3 regions of the Glacieibacterium megasporae genome follow, and region 3 is predicted to be linked to each of the others. Evidence: riboswitches for the same ligand, from Rfam matches in the RefSeq annotation. Region 3 holds a riboswitch; each other region holds the start of a gene.
The links. A riboswitch is a leader RNA that binds a small molecule or an ion and turns the genes downstream of it on or off. The one in region 3 is predicted to bind cobalamin.

Region 1 (3,855 bases), 1.1 Mb from region 3:
CTCGCCGCCTTGTGCGTCGTGGCTTTTGTTCTGCTCGCCTCGGTCGTGATCGACGAGAGCGCCGATCAACCGGAACCCGGAACGGCTTCGATCGCCGCCATGCTCGCGCTGGTGCGACTGCCGCTCGTGCTAATTTTTATCGCCTGCGCCTTCACCTATGTGTTCATCGAGCAGGGGATCGGCACCTGGCTGCCGACGTTCAACAACGAGGTCCTGGGCCTTTCGCAGGCGACCAGCGTCATCGCCGGCAGCGTCTATGCTGCATCGATTGCAGCCGGGCGCCTCGTCAGCGGGGTTCTGATGCGCCGCGTCAACTGGTACCCGATCCTGATCATCTGCCTTGTGGTGGTGGCGGGTGCGGTATTGGCAATCGGTGCATTGAGCAGCGTCAGCGCAGCGACAACGCCGATCACCGATTGGACGAAAGCGCCGCTCGCCGCATATCTTTTCCTCGTGGTCGGCTTCTGCCTCGCGCCGGTTTACCCGACGATCGTCTCGGTCCTGCTGTCCGCCAGCCCAAAATCGCGGCATACCGAGTTGATGGGCTTGGTGGTGATGTTTTCGGCGTTGGGTGGAACCGCAGGCTCGCGGCTCACCGCCATATTATTCGCGAGCACCAGCGGCGCCATCGCCTTTTCGCTCATGGCGATCCCGGCCGGATTGTTATTGGCTGGCCTCACGCTTCTACGACGCCAATGGGTCCGCACGCGCGTGCCAGAATGATACCGACAAACGCGCAACGGTCGTTCAGATCCGGTCCCCTTCCCGGCGTCGATAGCACCGCCGCCAGCTTGCGCCAGCCACACCACCAAAGCCGCGTGCTCGCATCGCTTCCGGAAGAAGCGCCACGATGCCGATGATCTCGATCTCGATCGTTCAGAGTCCTCCCGTTTTTCTCAACCTTCCCGCTAGTATCGTTTGCGCTGAACGGCTGATCCGACAGGCGGCGAGCAACGGGGCCGACGTCATCGTTTTCCGGAAGCATGGCTTCCCGGCTATCCTGTATGGCTCGATGACGCCCCCGGGTCGGCGCTTTTTGGCCACAAGCCCGCCGAGGCACTATTTCGCGTCCTGTTGCACAATTGTCCCGAGCTCGAGGGGCGTGAAATCGCGCATCTGGCCGCCCTCTCCGCTGAACTTTCGGTCGAGATCGTGATGGGCATTCAGGAGCGGCGCGGCTCGAGCATATTCAACACCGTCGTGCGCCTGACCCCGGGGAGGCGCGACATCCACCGCAAGATCATGCCGACCCACAACGAGCGGCTGATCTGGGCCGCAGCAGACGGCAGCACCCTCGGACCCTGGCCGGGAAAATATGGTCCTGTCGGCGCCCTCATCTGCTGGGAGCACTGGATGCCGCTCGCTCGCGCAGCGCGGCACCAACATGGTGAAGTTCTTCACTTCGCGCTCTGGCCTGCCGTCACCGAACTTCACCTCCTCGCCAGCCGGCACTATGCCTTCGAAGGCCAGTGCTTCGTCGCTGCTGCCGGCACCGTCCTTACTCGATCGCAGGTGCTTGATGGCTTCGACAGCCTCGAAGCCGATGAGCCCGCCGCTCGCGCTATGCTCGAAGCAATCCCAGCCGAGCGCGAGCTGCTCAAATCGGGCGGAAGCGCGATCGTTGGTCCCGACGCGACGATCATTGCTGCCGCCGGACAAGACGACACGCTGACCCTGAACGCGGTTATCGATACCGATATCGTCGCGGAAGGTCGGCTTTATCTCGACACCGCCGGCCACTATTCCCGTCCTGATATCTTCGAACTCCAGATCGACATGCGAGAGCGGCCGGGACTGCGGACGCTTACCTGAACGCCACCGAGACGCGGCGATCGCAGAACTTTGCCGCATTCGTTGATCTACAACTCGCCATTTTCAACGTGATTGTCCGCTTTCTGAAAGCTGCCAGTCATTCACTATCCAGCGACGTCGATAATAGGTCGGGGCGAGACAACCTAGATCACCGTCATGTCGAACCACATGTGCGTCTCATAACGATATAAAGATGTCTTTATATGCCTGTTGACACGTATGGCCATTGGGTGTGTAACCGACCTGTCGAGGTTCCCCGTTTCCGACTCAGAGATGAGCCGGGCGACGGGGCTAAGACGGGAAGCCGGTGGCGCTCGTAGAGCGGAATCCGGCGCTGCCCCCGCAACTGTAAGCGGCGAGCGGCGGCTCCATTTCGTGTCACTGGCACCCGCAAGGGTGCTGGGAAGGCCGGGACCGTCGCATTGACCCGTAAGTCAGTAGACCTGCCTCCGACGCGATACGTTCCTCGGACGGGGGTTCCTCCGGTGGATCGCGCTTGACTCAAGGGCTGGGGCTTCGGCGCCGGCTTGCCGGTCCTGTGCGCTCTTCCTTCGGCCCTCTCGTCCGGCAAAAGCAGGTGACCGGTCGATGCCTACAATCTTTGCCTTTTCGATAAATCGCATTGCGTTCGACGAGAATTACCGTCCCGCCGACAATACCCGCATCACAACCAACTTCGCCAATCTGGCAAGGGGCGAGAGCCGGCGGGAAAATTTGCGCAATACCCTGCGCATGATCGACAATCGCTTCAATTCACTCGCGCACTGGGACAATCCGAGGGGCGATCGTTACACGGTCGAGCTCGAGATTGTCTCGGTCGAGTTGCGTATCGATGCCGAAGGACGTGACGACGTCTTCCCGCTGATCGAAATCCTTCAGACAAAGATCGTTGATCGAAAGACCGAGGAGCGGATCGACGGCATCGTCGGCAATAACTTCTCGTCCTATGTGCGCGATTATGACTTCAATGTTCTGCTGTCGGAGCACCTGAAGACGCACCCCGGATCTGGCGATCCGCAAGGTTTCGGCGACCTGCATGGCAATTTATTCAAGCACTTTTTGAGTTCGAGCGACTATCGGGAAAATTTCTGCAAGCCGCCGGTCATCTGTCTGAGCGTGTCGAGCAGCAAGACCTATCACCGGACCACGAACAAGCACCCCATACTGGGTTTCGAATATCGTAACGACGAGTTTTCAGCCACCGACGCATATTTCGCCAAGATGGGGATGAAAGTTCGCTATTTCATGCCCCCGAACAGCGTCGCGCCGTTCGCCTTTTACCATCTTGGCGACCTGATTGGTGACTACACCAATCTTGAGCTGGTCAGCACGATCAGTGTGATGGAGACTTTCCAGAAGATCTATCGGCCTGAAATTTACAACGCCAACTCTGCAGCCGCAGAACGCTATCAGCCAAGTCTTAAGTACCAGGACTTTTCGCTGACTCGCATCGTCTACGATCGTGAAGAACGCAGCAGACTAGCTGTCGAGCAGGGCAGGTTCACCGAGGAACGCCTGATCAAGCCCTATCAGACCGCACTCGAGCAATGGTCCGCAAGTCTCACGCTCTGATTCATCAAGACATAAGGCCGCTACCATGAACACATTGCTACCTACTTCGACTGCCGGCAGCTTGCCCAAGCCCGTCTGGCTTGCGCAACCCGGGACGCTTTGGTCGCCGTGGAAGTTAGATGGCAAAGATCTGGTCGATGGCAAACAAGACGCTTTGCGTCTGTCATTGGACGATCAACGGCAGGCCGGCATCGATATCGTCAGTGACGGCGAACAGACGCGCCAGCATTTCGTCACGACGTTTATCGAGCATCTCAACGGGGTTGATTTTGAGACGCGGAAGACTGTCAGGATCCGCGATCGATACGACGCTAGCGTGCCGACGGTGGTCGGCACCGTCGAACGCAAAAATCCGGTTTTTATCGAAGATGCTAAATTTCTGCGCCGGCAAACCGGGCAGCCGATAAAATGGGCGTTGCCCGGACCGATGACGATGATCGATACTCTCTATGATGACCATTATCAGAGCCG
Region 2 (3,855 bases), 840 kb from region 3:
GGCATTTGAACGACAAGAAAAAACCAGACCACTGGCGCGAGGAATGATCCCGGCGACGGCCGTGCGATTGATATGACCTCGAATTATCGTGTCCAAGTTGCAAAGCGGCGACCAAGAGCAACGAGAAATCTGCCACCGGACTTTTCAATCCTGAGATCTGTCTGACCATAAAGCCTTGCCTACGCAACCGCTGCGGCGTGGTCGCCCCAATACGGCGTACCCGTTCACGCCGTGGTCGTATCGCGCGAGCTACGGAATAGCTGATAGATCAGGTATCAGATGTCGGTCGCTCGGCACGCGTACGATCTATCTCATCGGGTGTTAAATGTGCCGCAAGAAGTAGTCTAAACGTTTCCAGGCGTGCGGTCCTCGGAATGTCTCGTACGAGATGATCGTCCTTTCAGAGTGAAACCGACGTACGTCGCAAAAACGAATGGGCGACTTCATTAGTGGAGACGCGGCGACGGAATTGCACGCGCCATTGCGACGTCCGTTGCAAATGGCATGGACGGGCATGCAGCGGCGAACGCGGGGGCTTCGCAATGGCGGATCAGGGGGTCTCGCGAATTCGAATTGCGTCTTTTGCGGGTCGGGCAGACCGCATTTCGCTTGTCCCACCTTGTCGTACTAGCGGTAGATGGTAAGTTGATTTCATGACCGGGGCAGAATTCGAAGCATGCCGGCTTCAGGATCGGCGCGAGGGATCGCCTTCGTGCGTCCTCCTTGCACGCGGCACGTTTGTCGCTCTCCGCGGCATCGAGGGCGATGATGCACTTTGCGAGCACGGCATAAAGATACCGCTTGCCCGACTGGTACGGGTAGGCTCGACTTTCGTCGAGCGTCCCACATCCCGATCGACGCGAGATCGGGCGAACGCATAAGGAGGTTGGCCTGACCCCACTCGTTGAACGGATCTGCTCATTCGTGTTGCGCGTATTCGTTGCGTTCCATCGCAGTCTCGTAACAGCTCATGACAGCCTTCTCGATTGTGCTGTTCGCGACGGTCATGGCGGCCGAGGGCAAGCCTGTCGTAACATGGGGAACGACCCGTGCGGCCATTCTCCGCTCACTTGTTGCGGGGGCCCGCGGCCGAGCATTTCCCAAGCCCCGCGCCTCATACCGCCCTTCACCGTCATGACCGTCGACGGCGGGATCGTGTCTCAAAGCGTTGCGTGCGCGACGATCGCCGCTGCTAACGGACAAGCTGATCGTAGTAATGTGGAATGTCGGCCACCGAACCGCCGCCGCCGACCGTAGTGACGGAGCTGGTTGATGGACTCCCCTAGCTTCTGGACCGAAGAACTTGTCCTGTCGGCCTCGGACCTCATCGGAGCCGAGGCCGACGCCGTCTTCGACGAAGCCGAAACCGCATTTCTGGCTGGCGACCGCGCGGCTTGGCATCGGGCTTTGGAACGCTACCTCCATCTGATACTGGCGCATGCACGCCTCTTCGATGGTCAAGACCACCTGCAGTAACGGGCGTTGATAATCACGCTGACAGACTGGATGTCGTTTCGATCTCGGCGTCCATGAAGACCTAAAAGGGCCAGCCGGCTCTTGCCCGAACGCGCGCCGCCGATGAACAAGGTCGATCGTGTCTCGGTCAATCTCGCTTGCCCCCGCCGCCGCACGCCGATAAGGCGTCGATCGTGACAGGTTCCCAGAGATGGGATGAAAAGGGAACCCGGAAGCAGACAGTCGGTCTGTAATCCGGGGCTGTGCCCGCAACTGTAACCGGCGAGCCTTCGCCCAATTGCCACTGGGGTTTACCCCCCCGGGAAGGCGGGATGAAGGTGCTGACCCGGGAGCCAGGAGACCTGCCTGTCGCGGTCGTACCTTCGCGCGGACGGGGTGTTCCGGGCGATCGAGGTGAACCCCTCGCGTGTCGACGTCGTCGGGGTCGTGCGCGCGGGTGAATTCCCGTGTCTTCGCGAATGCTGATGCGCCACCGGTGCATGCGGCCCCTTGTTGTTGACCAAGGGAACCGCCATGCGCTTACTTTACATCTCAATCGCCACCACCGGCCTCGTCCTCACCGCCTCAGCGCGCGCCGACGACGCCCCCGATACCATCGTCGTCACCGCCGACCGGACCCCCGAGCCGCTGTCGCGGGTCGGCCAGTCGATCACCGTCATCGACGCCGCCGAGATCGCGCGCCGCCAGGACAACACGGTCGTCGACTTGCTCCGCACCGTGCCGGGCGTCAGCTTCGCCCGCAACGGCGGCATCGGCACCCAGACCTCGGTTTTCATCCGCGGCGCCGAGAGCGACCAGACCGTCGCGCTGATCGACGGCATCAAGCTGAACGACCCGTCCGCCCCCGGCGGCGGCTTCAACTTCGGCAACCTTCTCGTCGGCAATATCGCCCGCGTCGAAATCCTGCGTGGCCCGAGTTCGGTGCTGTGGGGCAGCCAGGCGATCGGCGGCGTCGTCAATTTGATCACCGTCCCGCCGACCGACGACCTCCACGTCAATGCGCGCGGTGAATACGGCTACCGCAACACCGGGCAGGGCGTCGCCAACGTCTCGGACAAATTCGGTCCGTTGTCGGTAAGCGTCGGCGGCGGCTATTTCCGCACCGACGGCATCTCGGCGTTCGACGAGCGCCGGGGCGGCACGGAGAAGGACGGCTATCGCAACTATGGCGCGAACGCCAACTTGAACCTTGCGCTGAACGACAACGTGTCGGTCGACCTGCGCGGCTGGTATTCGGACAGCCGCGCCGGGTTCGACGGCCTCGTGCCCCCCAACTACGGCCTCGGCGATACGACCGACTATGGCACGACGCGCGAGATCGTCGGCTATACCGGGATCAACGCCGCGCTGTTCGACGGGCGGCTCCACAACCGGCTCGGCTTCGCGATTACCGACACGCGCCGCCACAATTATGACGGGACGACCGCCAACGCCGAGACCTTCGCCGGCAACGGGCGCAACGAGCGCTTCGAATACCAGGGCGTCGCGAACATCATCACCGGCGTCGACGCGACCTTCGGGGCCGAGCGCGAACGTTCGCACTTCACGACGTCGAGCTTCGGCGGACCGGTGACGATCGGGACGCAGACGTTGACCAGCGGCTACGGCCAGGTCGTCGTCACGCCCATCACCGGCTTCACCGCGACCGGTGGCGCGCGCTACGACAGCCACAGCCGCTTCGGCGGGACGACGACGCTCGCGGGCAGCGGCGTCTACACCCCGAACAATGGCGGCACGACCTTCCGCGCGAGCTACAGCGAGGGGTTCAAGGTGCCGTCGCTCTACCAGCTACAGAGCGAATACGGGAACCAGCTGCTCCGCCCCGAACGCTCGCGCGGCTGGGACGCCGGGGTCACCCAGCGCGGCCTTGAAGGACGGATCGAGGCGAGCGCGACCTACTTCAGCCGCACCAGCAAGGATCTGATCAACTTCATCTCGTGCAATACGCCGCTGACCGGGATCTGCGTCAATCGCCCGAACGGCACCTACGACAATGTCGCGCGGGCGGTGAGCAAGGGCGTCGAGCTGACGCTGCTCGTCCGCCCGATCGATGCGCTGACGCTGCAGGCGAACTACACCTCGCTCGACGCCGAGAACCGCTCGCCCGGCGACGTCAACTTCGGCAAGCAGTTGCTCCGGCGGCCGAGCCAGACCGTCAATGCCCTGCTCGACTATCACTGGAGCTTCGGGCTCGACACCGGCGCGACGGTCACCCACGTCGGACGCAGCTTCGACAATGCGTCGAACACCCGGCGGCTGCAGGGTTATGTCGTCGCCGACCTCCGCGCGGCGTATCCGCTGACGAAGCAGATCGCGGTCACCGCGCGCGTCGAGAACCTGTTCGACGAGAAGTATGAGACGACCTACGGTTACGGGACG
Region 3 (3,855 bases):
GCGTTCGAGCGTCCGCCGCTCCTGCATCCGCGCGCGGGCCGCCTGGACCCGCGCCATCCGCGCATTGTGGCGGGCATGATCCTCGGGCGTCTCGGTCACGACGGCTTCTCCTGCAAGGTAATTGCAACGTCACGCCACCGGACCCGCCGACCTGCACTCAGAGCATGATCGGCGAGTCCGGTCATCGCTTTAGTAGCTCAGCCGGATACCGCCGTACGCCGCGCGCCCGGTCGTCCCATAACCGTAGGTCGTCTCATACTTCTCGTCGAACAGGTTCTCGACGCGCGCGGTGACCGCGATCTGCTTCGTCAGCGGATACGCCGCGCGGAGGTCGGCGACGACATAACCCTGCAGCCGCCGCGTGTTCGACGCATTGTCGAAGCTGCGCCCGACGTGGGTGACCGTCGCGCCGGTGTCGAGCCCGAAGCTCCAATGGTAGTCGAGCAGGACATTGACGGTCTGGCTCGGCCGCCGGAGCAACTGCTTGCCGAAGTTGACGTCGCCGGGCGAGCGGTTCTCGGCATCGAGCGAGGTATAATTTGCCTGGAGCGTCAGCGCGTCGATCGGTCGGACCAACAATGTCAGCTCGACGCCCTTGCTCACCGCCCGCGCGACATTGTCGTACGTCCCGAACGGGCGGTTGACGCAGATCCCGGTCAGCGGCGTGTTGCACGAGATGAAGTTGATCAGGTCCTTGCTGGTGCGGCTGAAGTAGGTCGCGCTCGCCTCGATCCGTCCTTCAAGGCCGCGCTGGGTGACCCCGGCGTCCCAGCCGCGCGAGCGTTCGGGGCGGAGCAGCTGGTTCCCGTATTCACTCTGCAACTGGTAGAGCGACGGCACCTTGAACCCCTCGCTATAGCTCGCGCGGAAGGTCGTGCCGCCGTCGTTCGGGGTGTAGACGCCGCTGCCTGCGAGCGTCGTCGTCCCGCCGAAGCGGCTGTGGCTATCGTAGCGCGCGCCGCCGGTTGCGGTAAGGCCGGTGATGGGCGTCACGACGACCTGGCCGTAGCCGCTGGTCAACGTCTGCGTCCCGATCGTCACCGGTCCGCCGAAGCTCGACGTCGTGAAGTGCGAACGTTCGCGCTCGGCCCCGAAGGTCGCATCGACGCCGGTGACGATGTTGGCGACGCCCTGGTATTCGAAGCGCTCGTTGCGCCCATTACCGGCGAAGGTCTCGGCGTTGGCGGCCGTCCCGTCATAATTGTGACGGCGGGTGTCGGTGATCGCGAAGCCGAGCCGGTTGTGGAGCCGCCCGTCGAACAGCGCGGCGTTGATCCCGGTATAGCCGACGATCTCGCGCGTCGTGCCATAGTCGGTGGTGTCGCCCAGGCTGAAATTCGGCGGCGGAAAGCCATCGAACCCAACGCGGCTATCCGAATACCAGCCGCGAAGGTCGACCGACACGTTGTCGTTCAGTGCAAGGTTCAAGTTGGCGTTCGCGCCGTAGTTGCGATAGCCATCCTTCTCCTTGCCGCCCTTGCGCTCGTCGAACGCCGAGATGCCGTCGGTGCGGAAATAGCCGCCGCCGAAGCTCGCCGACAGCGGACCGAACTTGTCCGAGACGTTGGCGACGCCCTGCCCGGTGTTGCGGTAGCCGTATTCGCCGCGCGCGTTGATGTGGAGATCGTCGGTCGGCGGGACGGTGATCAAATTGACGACGCCGCCGATCGCCTGGCTGCCCCACAGCACCGAACTCGGGCCGCGCAGGATTTCGACGCGGGCGATGTTGCCGACGAGAAGGTTGCCGAAGTTAAAGCCGCCGCCGGGAGCCGACGGGTCGTTGAGCTTGATGCCGTCGATCAGCGCGACGGTCTGGTCGCTTTCAGCGCCGCGGATGAACACCGACGTCGCGGTGCCGATGCCGCCGTTGCGGGCAAAGCTGACCCCCGGAACGGTGCGGAGCAGATCGACGACCGTGTTGTCCTGGCGGCGGGCGATCTCGGCGGCGTCGATGACGGTGATCGACTGGCCGACCCGCGACAGCGGCTCGGGCGTGCGGTCGGCGGTGACGACGATCGTATCGGGCGCATCGTCGGCGCGGGCGGCGGCGGTCAGGACGAGGCCGGTGGAGGCGAGTAGAATATGAAATGAGCGCATTGGTATCCCCTTGATCGACAACAAGGGGCCGCATGCACCGGTGGCACGCATCAGCATTCGCGAAGACACGGGAGCTTTCCCGCGCGCACGACCCCGACGACGTCGACACGCGAGGATTTCACCTCGATCGCTTGGAACACCCCGTCCACGCGAAGGTACGACCGCGACAGGCAGGTCTCCTGGCTCCCGGGTCAGCACCTTCATCCCGCCTTCCCGGAGCGTAAACTCCAGTGGCACTTGGGCGAAGGCTCGCCGGTTACAGTTGCGGGCACAGCCCCGGATTACAGACCGACTGTCTGCTTCCGGGTTCCCTTTTCATCCCATCTCTGGGAACCTGTCACGATCGACGCCTTATCGGCGCGCGGCGGCGGGGGCAAGCAAGTTTGACCGAGACACGATCGACCTTGTTCATCGGCGGCGCGCGTTCGGGCAAGAGCCGGCTGGCACAACGCGCGGCCGAATCCTCCGGCGGCGAGCTCGTCTTCATCGCCACCGCGCAGGCGTTCGACGACGAGATGCGCGACCGCATCGCCCGCCATCGCAGCGACCGCGATGCCCGCTGGCGCACGGTCGAAAGCCCGCTCGACCTCCCCGAGGCAATCGTCCGCGAGGCGAGTGCCGGTCGCACGCTTCTGGTCGATTGCCTGACCTTGTGGGCAAGCAACACCATGCTTGCCGGGGTCGACGCCGACGCGGCAGGCGCTGAGCTTGTCGCGGCAATCGCGTCCTCCGCAGGGATCATCGTCCTCGTCACCAACGAAGTCGGCTGGGGAATCGTCCCCGACAACGCGCTTGCACGGCAGTTCCGCGACGTCGCCGGGCGACTGAACCAGCAAGTCGCCGCCGCTGTCGACGATGTCCGGCTGGTCGTCGCCGGGATCGCGATGCGACTGAAATAGCGGCGCGACAGACCACGCTTTCACCCGCGCGCGGCCATGCTATACCCCGCCCCGTGACCACCGCCCGCCGTCTCCGCACCGCCGCAATCATTCTCGGCGTGCTCGTCCTGCTCGGCGCGGCTGCCGCGGTCGGACTGTATGCGTGGGTGACGACCGGGCTGCCCGATGCGTCGAAACTCGCCGAATACGCCGCGCCGCTGCCGTCGACCGTGCGCGGCAACGACGGCACGATCCTAACGAGCTTCAGCCGCGAGCGTCGCCTGTACCTGAGCTACGACGAACTGCCGCCGCGGCTGGTCCAGGCGTATATCTCGGCCGAGGACAAGGACTTCTTCCACCACGGCGGAATCGACTTCCTCGGCATCGCCCGCGCCGCATGGACCAACCTCGGCTCGTCGGGCCGGCCCAAGGGCGCCTCGACGATCACCCAGCAGGTGGCGAAGAACCTGCTGCTCAACGGTGAGGTCAGCTACGTCCGCAAGCTGAAGGAGGCGGTGCTCGCACGGCGGATCGAGGCGGCGTTCACCAAGCAGCAGATCCTCGAACTCTACCTCAACCAGATATTCCTCGGGCGGAACAGCTACGGCGTCGAGGCGGCAGCGCAGTCGTATTTCGGCAAGTCGGTCGCCGATCTCGACCTTGCGCAGGATGCGTATCTCGCGATCCTGCCCAAGGCGCCGTCGACCTATTCGCCAACCGTCCATGTCGAACGCGCGCTCGCGCGGCGGGCGTATGTGCTCAACCAGATGGCGGCGAACGGCTATATCACCAAGGCCGAGGCAGCCGCAGCGACCGCCGAGCCGATCGACGCGGTGGCGAACCGCGCCCCGCCGAAGCTCGATACCGGCGATTATTTCCT

Region 1: it holds a riboswitch for cobalamin, as region 3 does, so the genes downstream of both, KTC28_RS11030 (DUF1852 domain-containing protein) here and KTC28_RS05525 (TonB-dependent receptor plug domain-containing protein) in region 3, are expected to answer to the same signal.
Region 2: it holds a riboswitch for cobalamin, as region 3 does, so the genes downstream of both, KTC28_RS01685 (TonB-dependent receptor plug domain-containing protein) here and KTC28_RS05525 (TonB-dependent receptor plug domain-containing protein) in region 3, are expected to answer to the same signal.

The regions. Positions count from the first base shown of each region.
Region 1 is NZ_CP081848.1:2,329,256-2,333,110, reverse strand. Features, by position in the region: gene KTC28_RS11040 (MFS transporter) at 1-723, shown strand, start outside; partial or broken gene KTC28_RS11035 (nitrilase-related carbon-nitrogen hydrolase) at 1,033-1,812, shown strand; cobalamin riboswitch at 2,046-2,277, shown strand; gene KTC28_RS11030 (DUF1852 domain-containing protein) at 2,401-3,384, shown strand; gene KTC28_RS11025 (methionine synthase) at 3,410-3,855, shown strand, end outside.
Region 2 is NZ_CP081848.1:348,360-352,214, reverse strand. Features, by position in the region: gene KTC28_RS01695 (hypothetical protein) at 1-47, shown strand, start outside; gene KTC28_RS01690 (hypothetical protein) at 1,273-1,476, shown strand; cobalamin riboswitch at 1,638-1,839, shown strand; gene KTC28_RS01685 (TonB-dependent receptor plug domain-containing protein) at 1,990-3,855, shown strand, end outside.
Region 3 is NZ_CP081848.1:1,188,207-1,192,061, reverse strand. Features, by position in the region: gene cobO (cob(I)yrinic acid a,c-diamide adenosyltransferase) at 1-99, opposite strand, end outside; gene KTC28_RS05525 (TonB-dependent receptor plug domain-containing protein) at 190-2,097, opposite strand; cobalamin riboswitch at 2,250-2,450, opposite strand; gene cobU (bifunctional adenosylcobinamide kinase/adenosylcobinamide-phosphate guanylyltransferase) at 2,481-2,996, shown strand; gene KTC28_RS05515 (penicillin-binding protein 1A) at 3,050-3,855, shown strand, end outside.